Regions from separate parts of the Enterococcus sp. DIV0724b genome, predicted to be linked through region 3. Evidence: a T-box and tRNA genes for the amino acid it is inferred to sense, from the RefSeq annotation. Region 3 holds a T-box; the other regions hold tRNA genes.
The links. The T-box of region 3 lies ahead of IGJ02_RS03195 (valine--tRNA ligase). A T-box ahead of a tRNA ligase gene usually reads a tRNA of that ligase, here a tRNA-Val.
Positions count from the first base shown of each region.

Region 1: it has a tRNA-Val gene. The T-box ahead of IGJ02_RS03195 (valine--tRNA ligase) is inferred to sense a tRNA for this amino acid. The anticodon was not compared.
Region 2: it has a tRNA-Val gene. The T-box ahead of IGJ02_RS03195 (valine--tRNA ligase) is inferred to sense a tRNA for this amino acid. The anticodon was not compared.

Region 1 is NZ_CP172890.1:3,075,120-3,078,371, reverse strand. Features, by position in the region: rRNA gene IGJ02_RS14380 (23S ribosomal RNA) at 1-1,440, shown strand, start outside; rRNA gene rrf (5S ribosomal RNA) at 1,538-1,653, shown strand; tRNA gene IGJ02_RS14370 (tRNA-Val) at 1,668-1,740, shown strand; tRNA gene IGJ02_RS14365 (tRNA-Lys) at 1,747-1,819, shown strand; tRNA gene IGJ02_RS14360 (tRNA-Leu) at 1,832-1,913, shown strand; tRNA gene IGJ02_RS14355 (tRNA-Thr) at 1,949-2,021, shown strand; tRNA gene IGJ02_RS14350 (tRNA-Gly) at 2,030-2,101, shown strand; tRNA gene IGJ02_RS14345 (tRNA-Leu) at 2,116-2,201, shown strand; tRNA gene IGJ02_RS14340 (tRNA-Arg) at 2,212-2,285, shown strand; tRNA gene IGJ02_RS14335 (tRNA-Pro) at 2,296-2,369, shown strand; tRNA gene IGJ02_RS14330 (tRNA-Ala) at 2,380-2,452, shown strand; tRNA gene IGJ02_RS14325 (tRNA-Met) at 2,471-2,544, shown strand; tRNA gene IGJ02_RS14320 (tRNA-Ile) at 2,563-2,636, shown strand; tRNA gene IGJ02_RS14315 (tRNA-Ser) at 2,662-2,751, shown strand; tRNA gene IGJ02_RS14310 (tRNA-Met) at 2,877-2,950, shown strand; tRNA gene IGJ02_RS14305 (tRNA-Asp) at 2,999-3,072, shown strand; tRNA gene IGJ02_RS14300 (tRNA-Gly) at 3,085-3,155, shown strand; tRNA gene IGJ02_RS14295 (tRNA-Ile) at 3,160-3,233, shown strand; tRNA gene IGJ02_RS14290 (tRNA-Ser) at 3,252-3,252, shown strand, end outside.
Region 2 is NZ_CP172890.1:2,074,089-2,077,340, forward strand. Features, by position in the region: gene IGJ02_RS09530 (BspA family leucine-rich repeat surface protein) at 1-952, opposite strand, end outside; tRNA gene IGJ02_RS09535 (tRNA-Leu) at 1,023-1,106, opposite strand; tRNA gene IGJ02_RS09540 (tRNA-Cys) at 1,123-1,193, opposite strand; tRNA gene IGJ02_RS09545 (tRNA-Gln) at 1,228-1,299, opposite strand; tRNA gene IGJ02_RS09550 (tRNA-His) at 1,316-1,388, opposite strand; tRNA gene IGJ02_RS09555 (tRNA-His) at 1,421-1,493, opposite strand; tRNA gene IGJ02_RS09560 (tRNA-Trp) at 1,507-1,577, opposite strand; tRNA gene IGJ02_RS09565 (tRNA-Tyr) at 1,587-1,667, opposite strand; tRNA gene IGJ02_RS09570 (tRNA-Phe) at 1,671-1,743, opposite strand; tRNA gene IGJ02_RS09575 (tRNA-Asp) at 1,757-1,830, opposite strand; tRNA gene IGJ02_RS09580 (tRNA-Val) at 1,840-1,912, opposite strand; tRNA gene IGJ02_RS09585 (tRNA-Glu) at 1,925-1,996, opposite strand; tRNA gene IGJ02_RS09590 (tRNA-Ser) at 2,011-2,099, opposite strand; tRNA gene IGJ02_RS09595 (tRNA-Asn) at 2,147-2,220, opposite strand; rRNA gene rrf (5S ribosomal RNA) at 2,228-2,343, opposite strand; rRNA gene IGJ02_RS09605 (23S ribosomal RNA) at 2,442-3,252, opposite strand, start outside.
Region 3 is NZ_CP172890.1:685,735-688,986, reverse strand. Features, by position in the region: gene IGJ02_RS03195 (valine--tRNA ligase) at 1-1,571, opposite strand, end outside; T-box leader at 1,657-1,875, opposite strand; gene tpx (thiol peroxidase) at 1,920-2,411, opposite strand; gene IGJ02_RS03185 (redox-sensing transcriptional repressor Rex) at 2,554-3,207, opposite strand.

The sequences.
Region 1 (3,252 bases), 1.1 Mb from region 3:
GAGGCTAAGGAATGCATGCGACTGGAAGTGCATGTCCAAGCAGTAAGTCTTGAGTAGAGTCAAATGCTTTACTCTATACGGACAAGCTGTGATGGGGAGGGAAATAATAGTACCGAAGTTCCTGATGTCACACTGTCAAGAAAAGCTTCTAGTGAGAAAACAACTGCCCGTACCGTAAACCGACACAGGTAGTCGAGGAGAGTATCCTAAGGTGAGCGAGCGAACTCTCGTTAAGGAACTCGGCAAAATGACCCCGTAACTTCGGGAGAAGGGGTGCTGACTTCGGTCAGCCGCAGTGAATAGGCCCAAGCGACTGTTTATCAAAAACACAGGTCTCTGCAAAATCGAAAGATGAAGTATAGGGGCTGACGCCTGCCCGGTGCTGGAAGGTTAAGAGGATGGGTTAGCTTCGGCGAAGCTCAGAATTGAAGCCCCAGTAAACGGCGGCCGTAACTATAACGGTCCTAAGGTAGCGAAATTCCTTGTCGGGTAAGTTCCGACCCGCACGAAAGGCGTAACGATTTGGGCACTGTCTCAACGAGAGACTCGGTGAAATTTTAGTACCTGTGAAGATGCAGGTTACCCGCGACAGGACGGAAAGACCCCATGGAGCTTTACTGTAGCTTGATATTGAGTGTTTGTACCACATGTACAGGATAGGTAGGAGCCGATGAACCCGGAACGCTAGTTTCGGTGGAGGCGCTGGTGGGATACTACCCTTGTGTTATGAACCCTCTAACCCGCACCACTTATCGTGGTGGGAGACAGTGTCAGGTGGGCAGTTTGACTGGGGCGGTCGCCTCCTAAAGAGTAACGGAGGCGCCCAAAGGTTCCCTCAGAATGGTTGGAAATCATTCGCAGAGTGTAAAGGCAGAAGGGAGCTTGACTGCGAGACTTACAAGTCGAGCAGGGACGAAAGTCGGGCTTAGTGATCCGGTGGTTCCGCATGGAAGGGCCATCGCTCAACGGATAAAAGCTACCCTGGGGATAACAGGCTTATCTCCCCCAAGAGTCCACATCGACGGGGAGGTTTGGCACCTCGATGTCGGCTCGTCGCATCCTGGGGCTGTAGTCGGTCCCAAGGGTTGGGCTGTTCGCCCATTAAAGCGGCACGCGAGCTGGGTTCAGAACGTCGTGAGACAGTTCGGTCCCTATCCGTCGCGGGCGTTGGAAATTTGAGAGGAGCTGTCCTTAGTACGAGAGGACCGGGATGGACTTACCGCTGGTGTACCAGTTGTTCTGCCAAGGGCATTGCTGGGTAGCTATGTAGGGAAGGGATAAACGCTGAAAGCATCTAAGTGTGAAGCCCACCTCAAGATGAGATTTCCCATTTCTTTAAGAAAGTAAGACCCCTGAGAGATGATCAGGTAGATAGGTTGGAAGTGGAAGTGCAGTGATGTACGGAGCGGACCAATACTAATCGGTCGAGGACTTAACCAAAGAAACGAAATAAAAAAGTTTTTCGGACTGTTTGATTACATTACTTCAATCCAGTTTTGAGTGAATAATCACTCAATTGAATAGCAACAACACCCAGTGTGGTGGCGATAGCGAGAAGGATACACCTGTTCCCATGCCGAACACAGAAGTTAAGCTTCTTAGCGCCGATTGTAGTGAAGGGTTTCCCTTTGTGAGAGTAGGACGTCGCCACGCTAAAGTGTTGTCTTGGAGGTTTAGCTCAGCTGGGAGAGCACCTGCCTTACAAGCAGGGGGTCGGCGGTTCGATCCCGTCAACCTCCATTTTTTGAGCCGTTAGCTCAGTTGGTAGAGCATCTGACTTTTAATCAGAGGGTCGCAGGTTCGAGCCCTGCACGGCTCATAGGAATATTTTGCGGGTGTGGCGGAATTGGCAGACGCACTAGATTTAGGATCTAGCGCCTTACGGCGTGGGGGTTCAAGTCCCTTCACCCGCATTTTTAGTCTCGTTTTATTACTAGGCGATTATAACGCCGGCTTAGCTCAGTTGGTAGAGCATCTGATTTGTAATCAGAGGGTCGAGGGTTCAAATCCTTTAGCCGGCATCCAGACTGCGGAAATAGCTCAGTGGTAGAGCACCACCTTGCCAAGGTGGGGGTCGCGGGTTCGAACCCCGTTTTCCGCTTAGCTTGTTCTTTCGCCGGGGTGGCGGAACTGGCAGACGCACAGGACTTAAAATCCTGCGGTGAGTGATCACCGTACCGGTTCGATTCCGGTCCTCGGCATAGAAATGTAGCACCCATAGCTCAACTGGATAGAGTGCTTGACTACGAATCAAGAGGTTAGGGGTTCGACTCCCTTTGGGTGCATTTGTAAATACGGGAAGTAGCTCAGCTTGGTAGAGCACTTGGTTTGGGACCAAGGGGTCGCAGGTTCGAATCCTGTCTTCCCGATTTATTTTGTGGGGCCTTAGCTCAGATGGGAGAGCGCCTGCTTTGCACGCAGGAGGTCAGCGGTTCGATCCCGCTAGGCTCCATTAGTACTTTATTATTTTCGCGGTGTAGCTCAGCTGGCTAGAGCGTCCGGTTCATACCCGGGAGGTCGGGGGTTCGATCCCCTTCGCCGCGATTACTTTTTAAGAGCCAAGGACCTTTAGCTCAGTTGGTTAGAGCAGACGGCTCATAACCGTCCGGTCGTAGGTTCGAGTCCTACAAGGTCCATTGTAGTGACAATTTATTTTATTCCGGAGGATTACCCAAGTCCGGCTGAAGGGAACGGTCTTGAAAACCGTCAGGCGGGTAAAACCGTGCAAGGGTTCGAATCCCTTATCCTCCTTTGTTGATAACCACAGTGTTTTAGCACTGATGCTTATCAATACTTGGCGAACATAGTGAGAGAAGTAACCTTACTAGGGATCACCAAGAATCATCACCTTTCTATAGTCAATAGACTATAATTATCGCGGGGTGGAGCAGTCAGGTAGCTCGTCGGGCTCATAACCCGAAGGTCGTAGGTTCAAATCCTGCCCCCGCAATTGCTTTTTAAAAGCATATGTAATATAGTGATGCAATACATTTATTTTGGTTTGGTAGTTCAGCTGGTTAGAATGCCTGCCTGTCACGCAGGAGGTCGCGGGTTCGAGTCCCGTCCAGACCGTTTTAAAGTATTGCGGGTGTAGTTTAGTGGTAAAACCACAGCCTTCCAAGCTGTTGTCGCGAGTTCGATTCTCGTCACCCGCTTTATGGGCCTATAGCTCAGTTGGTTAGAGCGCACGCCTGATAAGCGTGAGGTCGATGGTTCGAGTCCATTTAGGCCCATTTTTAAATATTTTTCTTG
Region 2 (3,252 bases), 1.4 Mb from region 3:
ATACATCTAGATTATTTATCTTAGTCCAACTAAACATAGCAGCCATACTTTTCACTTGGCTTGTGTCAAAATTTGATAAATCTAAACTATCTAAATTAAGATTGCTAAACATACCACTCATATCAGTTGCACTACTTGTATCAAAATGAGTCATGTCTAAGTTCTTTGTACCACTGCCAGTAAACATACCGCTCATATCTTCTACAAGACCTGTATTAAAATTCGATACATCTAAATTAACTATATTTTTCGTATCATAGAACATACTTCTCATATAAACTACTTGGCTTGTATTAAAACTTGAAACATCTAAGTTTACTAAACTACTCATATAAGAAAACATAAACGCCATATCTATTACTTGGCTCGTATCAAAATTTGATAAATCTAAAGTTTTTAGACTACTTGCATTAGAAAACATATCCCTCATTAACGTAACAGCACTTGTATCAAACTGACTAATATTCTCGATGTCGATAACTTGATTCAAATTTGAAAACAAATGAGAAGAATTGCTGCTAGCTTTTACAGGTCCATCAAAAACTATTTTTTTAATTTGATTTTTATAGGGTAACCACGGTGAACTGTTCTTAGTATTAATGAATTCACCACTAGCTATATGTAAAGCTCCAGTATTATCAATTTGCCATTTACTAGTTCCAAACATACCCGAAGCTACAATCGACTTTAAACTTTTTTCATAGTTTTCTTGCTTAGTTTCATTGGGAACTTCAAGTCTATTTTCTGAATTATCTGTTATGTACTCATTCTGTTCCATGATTTCTTCCTCATCTACACTATCTACACTGGAACTTTTTGACTTATCTTCTAAAATATTTCCTTCTACAGACTCATCTAATTTATGGTAATTCATCTCTTCTGCACTTGCAAAAATTGGACAAATATAGCCTATTAGTAAAATAGTTAAAAAACAAATACTTATTTTTTTCATAATAACCTCTTCTATTAATTTACTAAAAAAAAAGATATACCAACGTCTGAGAACGTTAATATATCAATTATACCGGCGGCCGGGGTCGAACCGGCACGCCCTCGCGGGCACTGGATTTTGAGTCCAGCGCGTCTGCCAATTCCGCCACGCCGGCATGAAATAAAATTGCAAGGCGGTAACCGGATTTGAACCGGTGATGAAGGTTTTGCAGACCTCTGCCTTACCACTTGGCTATACCGCCATATCATAATTTAAAGATTCTCTAAAAGAGAAAACTGGGGTAGCTGGATTCGAACCAACGCATGACAGGATCAAAACCTGTTGCCTTACCGCTTGGCTATACCCCAATAATTTAAAGCTAAGGGCGACTGATGGGAATCGAACCCACGCGTGGCGGAACCACAATCCGCTGTGTTAACCACTTCACCACAATCGCCATGAAAAGCATATAATAATATTAAAGCTAAGGGCGACTGATGGGAATCGAACCCACGCATGGCGGAACCACAATCCGCTGTGTTAACCACTTCACCACAATCGCCATAAAATATTAACAGGGATAGTAGGAATCGAACCCACAATGACGGTTTTGGAGACCGTAGTTATACCGTTTAACTATATCCCTACTATGTAATGGAGGAAAGTGGATTCGAACCACTGAACCCTAAGGAACGGATTTACAGTCCGTCGCGTTTAGCCACTTCGCTATTCCTCCAAATGGCGCAAGACAGAATCGAACTGCCGACACACGGAGCTTCAATCCGTTGCTCTACCAACTGAGCTACTGCGCCAAAAACTATAAAACGGTCTGGACGGGACTCGAACCCGCGACCTCCTGCGTGACAGGCAGGCATTCTAACCAGCTGAACTACCAAACCGTAATTTAATGGAGGTTGACGGGATCGAACCGCCGACCCCCTGCTTGTAAGGCAGGTGCTCTCCCAGCTGAGCTAAACCTCCAAAAAATATAAATGACCCGTACGGGAATCGAACCCGTGATACCGCCGTGAAAGGGCGGTGTCTTAACCGCTTGACCAACGGGCCAATAAAACTTAATACGGAGAGTAAGGGATTCGAACCCTTGAGACAGCGTTAACCGTCTACATGATTTCCAATCATGCTCCTTCGGCCACTCGGACAACTCTCCAAAGTTAAAAGAAGCAAAACATTACTCATAAGTCCTATATTAAGGAACTCCGGCAGTAGGACTCGAACCTACGACATCATGATTAACAGTCATGCGCTACTACCAACTGAGCTATGCCGGAATAATTAGCGTGGCGACGTCCTACTCTCACAAAGGGAAACCCTTCACTACAATCGGCGCTAAGAAGCTTAACTTCTGTGTTCGGCATGGGAACAGGTGTATCCTTCTCGCTATCGCCACCACACTGGGTGTTGTTGCTATTCAATTGAGTGATTATTCACTCAAAACTGGATTGAAGTAATGTAATCAAACAGTCCGAAAAAACTTTTTTATTTCGTTTCTTTGGTTAAGTCCTCGACCGATTAGTATTGGTCCGCTCCGTACATCACTGCACTTCCACTTCCAACCTATCTACCTGATCATCTCTCAGGGGTCTTACTTTCTTAAAGAAATGGGAAATCTCATCTTGAGGTGGGCTTCACACTTAGATGCTTTCAGCGTTTATCCCTTCCCTACATAGCTACCCAGCAATGCCCTTGGCAGAACAACTGGTACACCAGCGGTAAGTCCATCCCGGTCCTCTCGTACTAAGGACAGCTCCTCTCAAATTTCCAACGCCCGCGACGGATAGGGACCGAACTGTCTCACGACGTTCTGAACCCAGCTCGCGTGCCGCTTTAATGGGCGAACAGCCCAACCCTTGGGACCGACTACAGCCCCAGGATGCGACGAGCCGACATCGAGGTGCCAAACCTCCCCGTCGATGTGGACTCTTGGGGGAGATAAGCCTGTTATCCCCAGGGTAGCTTTTATCCGTTGAGCGATGGCCCTTCCATGCGGAACCACCGGATCACTAAGCCCGACTTTCGTCCCTGCTCGACTTGTAAGTCTCGCAGTCAAGCTCCCTTCTGCCTTTACACTCTGCGAATGATTTCCAACCATTCTGAGGGAACCTTTGGGCGCCTCCGTTACTCTTTAGGAGGCGACCGCCCCAGTCAAACTGCCCACCTGACACTGTCTCCCACCACGATAAGTGGTGCGGGTTAGAGGGTTCATAACACAAGGGTAGTATCCCACCAGCGCCTCCACCGAAACTAGCGTTCCGGGTTCATCGGCTCCTACCTATCCTGTACATGTGGTACAAACACTCAAT
Region 3 (3,252 bases):
TTCCGTCCGTCTTCTGCTCTGATTAATCCATGCATCAAGACATTTTTAAATGGCGCTTGTCCTGTAAACTCTAAACTTTGGAACATCATACGGCTAACCCAGAAAAAGATAATATCGTAGCCAGTTACCAGAGTGCTTGTTGGGAAATAACGCTGATAGTCAGCTGCTTTTTCATCAGGCCACCCCATTGTTGAAAATGGCCATAATGCTGAGCTGAACCATGTATCTAATACATCTGAATCTTGTGTCCAATTTTCTGCATCAGTTGGTGCTTCCATGCCAACATACATTTCGCCTGTTTCTTTATGATACCAAGCTGGGATTTGATGTCCCCACCATAATTGGCGTGAAATTACCCAGTCATGCACATTTTCCATCCAACGTAAGAACGTTTGGTTAAAGCGTGGTGGATAAAATTCTACCGCATCATCTGTTTCTTGATTTTTAATTGCTTTTTCAGCTAACGGTGCCATTTTAACAAACCATTGTGTGGATAAACGAGGTTCAACAACAACACCAGTCCGTTCTGAATGCCCTACGCTATGATTCATTGTTTCAATTTTAATTAAACGACCCATTTCTTTAAGATCAGAAACGATCAATTTACGTGCAGCAAAACGATCCATACCAGCATATTTACCAGCTAAATCATTCATAGAACCATCTTCATTCATTACATTTACGCGAGGTAAATCGTGACGGTTACCGACTTCAAAGTCATTGGGATCATGAGCTGGTGTGATTTTTACTACCCCTGTTCCAAATTCCATATCCACATATTCATCAGCAATGATTGGAATTTCTTTGTCTACTAAAGGTAGCGTAACTGTCTTACCGATTATTGCTTGGTAACGCTCGTCATCAGGATGAACGGCAATCGCTGTATCTCCTAACATTGTTTCAGGACGAGTCGTAGCGATTTCCACAACGCCTGTTCCATCAGTCAGTGGATAACTCATATGGTAAAACGCACCTTCGATATCTTTGTGGATAACTTCGATATCAGATAAGGCTGTTTTGGCTTTTGGATCCCAGTTGATGATGTATTCACCACGATAGATCAAGTCTTTTTCATATAAAGAAACGAAAACTTTGCGGACAGCTTCAGACAAGCCCTCATCTAAGGTAAAACGTTCACGGCTATAATCTAGTGACAAGCCCATTTTTGCCCATTGTTCACGGATATGAGAAGCATATTCTTCTTTCCAATCCCAAACTTGCTCAACAAATTTTTCGCGACCTAAATCGTAACGAGAAATATCTTGCTCTGCTAATTTTTCTTCTACTTTTGCTTGTGTTGCAATCCCAGCATGATCCATTCCTGGAAGCCATAAAGTATCAAAACCTTGCATTCTTTTTTGACGGATAATCATATCTTGTAAAGTTGTATCCCAAGCATGACCTAAATGTAGTTTACCTGTAACGTTTGGTGGCGGAATGACAATTGAATAAGGTTTTGCTTCTTTGTTGCCGTTTGGTTTGAATAAGTCTTGATCTAACCATTTTTGATAACGGCCTTGTTCTACTTCTGTGGGTTGGTATTTAGTTGGCAGATTTTTTTCTTCTGTCATGTAGATTCCTTCTTTCTATAACGTGTTAGTATTCTTTTGAAATATCTGTGATGAGCATATAAAAAAGCCCTAAAATACTTTCGTATTTTAGGGCGTATATACGTATACGCGGTACCACCTAAATTGTGTCTGACTATCCAAACACCACTCATTCGTGAGGTAACGATCACTACTCGAATCATTCTACTACATTCAAATCATCGACTCCCAAGCTACCTTCTTACTGGTTATGTGAAAATCTTCCACCAAGTGATTTTCTCTCTATAACGATGCCAGTAATACTCCTCTTGTTCATAGTCTTTGACTCATTTTAACATTGAAGATGAATAGAAGTCAATTTGAAATAAATTACCGAGCTGCTTTTGCCTTTTCCAACGCAGTAACATAATCAGGTTCTTCCGCAATTTCTGCAGAAATTGCTTCGTAAACTATGTTGCCTTCTTTATCAATCACAAAAATGCCACGAGCTAAATGTTCCATTGCTGGAATAAATAAACCATATGCTTCGCCAAATTTGCCATCAGTATCATGTAAAATTTCCATATCGACACCTTCAGCTGCACACCAATTCGCTTGTTCTTCTTTTGTATTATTAGAAATCGTAATGAATTTTACCCCTTCAACATTCGCGGCTTCTTGATTGAAACGTTTTGTTTGTAATGAACAGATTCTAGTATCGATATCTGGTACAACACTGATCAAAACCGGTGTTCCAATAAAATCTGATAGATTTACTATTTTATCGTTTAAATTTCCTAATGAAAAATCAGGGGCTTTCGTGCCGATCTCAGGTTGTACACCAATTATTTCTACTTCTTCGCCTTTTCTTGTAACTTTCATTAATTTTTCCTCCTCTAATTTAAAAGCTGAATGCGTTGTTGGTTAATGAAGCTAGATACTTAAGCTTCAAAGCTCACTCAGTTAAATTTCTCTCTCTATTTAGTATAGAGGAAGGACGAACAGAAGACAAAGTTCTTGCTTTCTATGCTCGTTTACTTGAAAAGGTTTCATCAAAATAAATCAATGTCTGTAACTCTGTTGTTAAATCGATATATTGAACATTCACATTATGAGGTACAGTTACTCTGTCCGGCGCAAAATTCAAAATTGCAGTAATACCAGCATCAACGATTTTATCGATCGCCTCTTGTGCAAATTGACTTGGTACCGTGGAAATCGCAACAGTCACACCCGTTTTTTTAACTTCTTCTGCTAAGTTTCCCATTGGTTGGATAACAATATCGTCGATCGTTAATCCTACAAGTTCTTCTTCAGAATCAAATGCACAAACAATGTTCAGGTTTTCATTTCTTCGGAAATTATTTTTTACCAATGCTTTTCCTAAATTACCACAACCGATCAAAGCAATGCGTTTTTCTTCTTGCGTATTTAAAATATGACTAAAAACTTCAATCAGGTAAGGCACATCATAGCCATAGCCACTGCGTCCTAATTCACCTAAGTGGGAGAAATCTCGACGAATCGTCGCTGATGGTACTTGGATCACATCACTAAATTCTTTCGATTTGATCCGAGTTACACCGGAATCTCCTAACATTTTCAGATAACGCAAATACAAGGGTAGTCTTCTTGCGGTTGCTTTGGGCATTTTTTTTTCTTTATGTAATTCTTTCATTTTCCAACCTCCTTGTTACTTTTTTCACATATATATAGTTTAGCA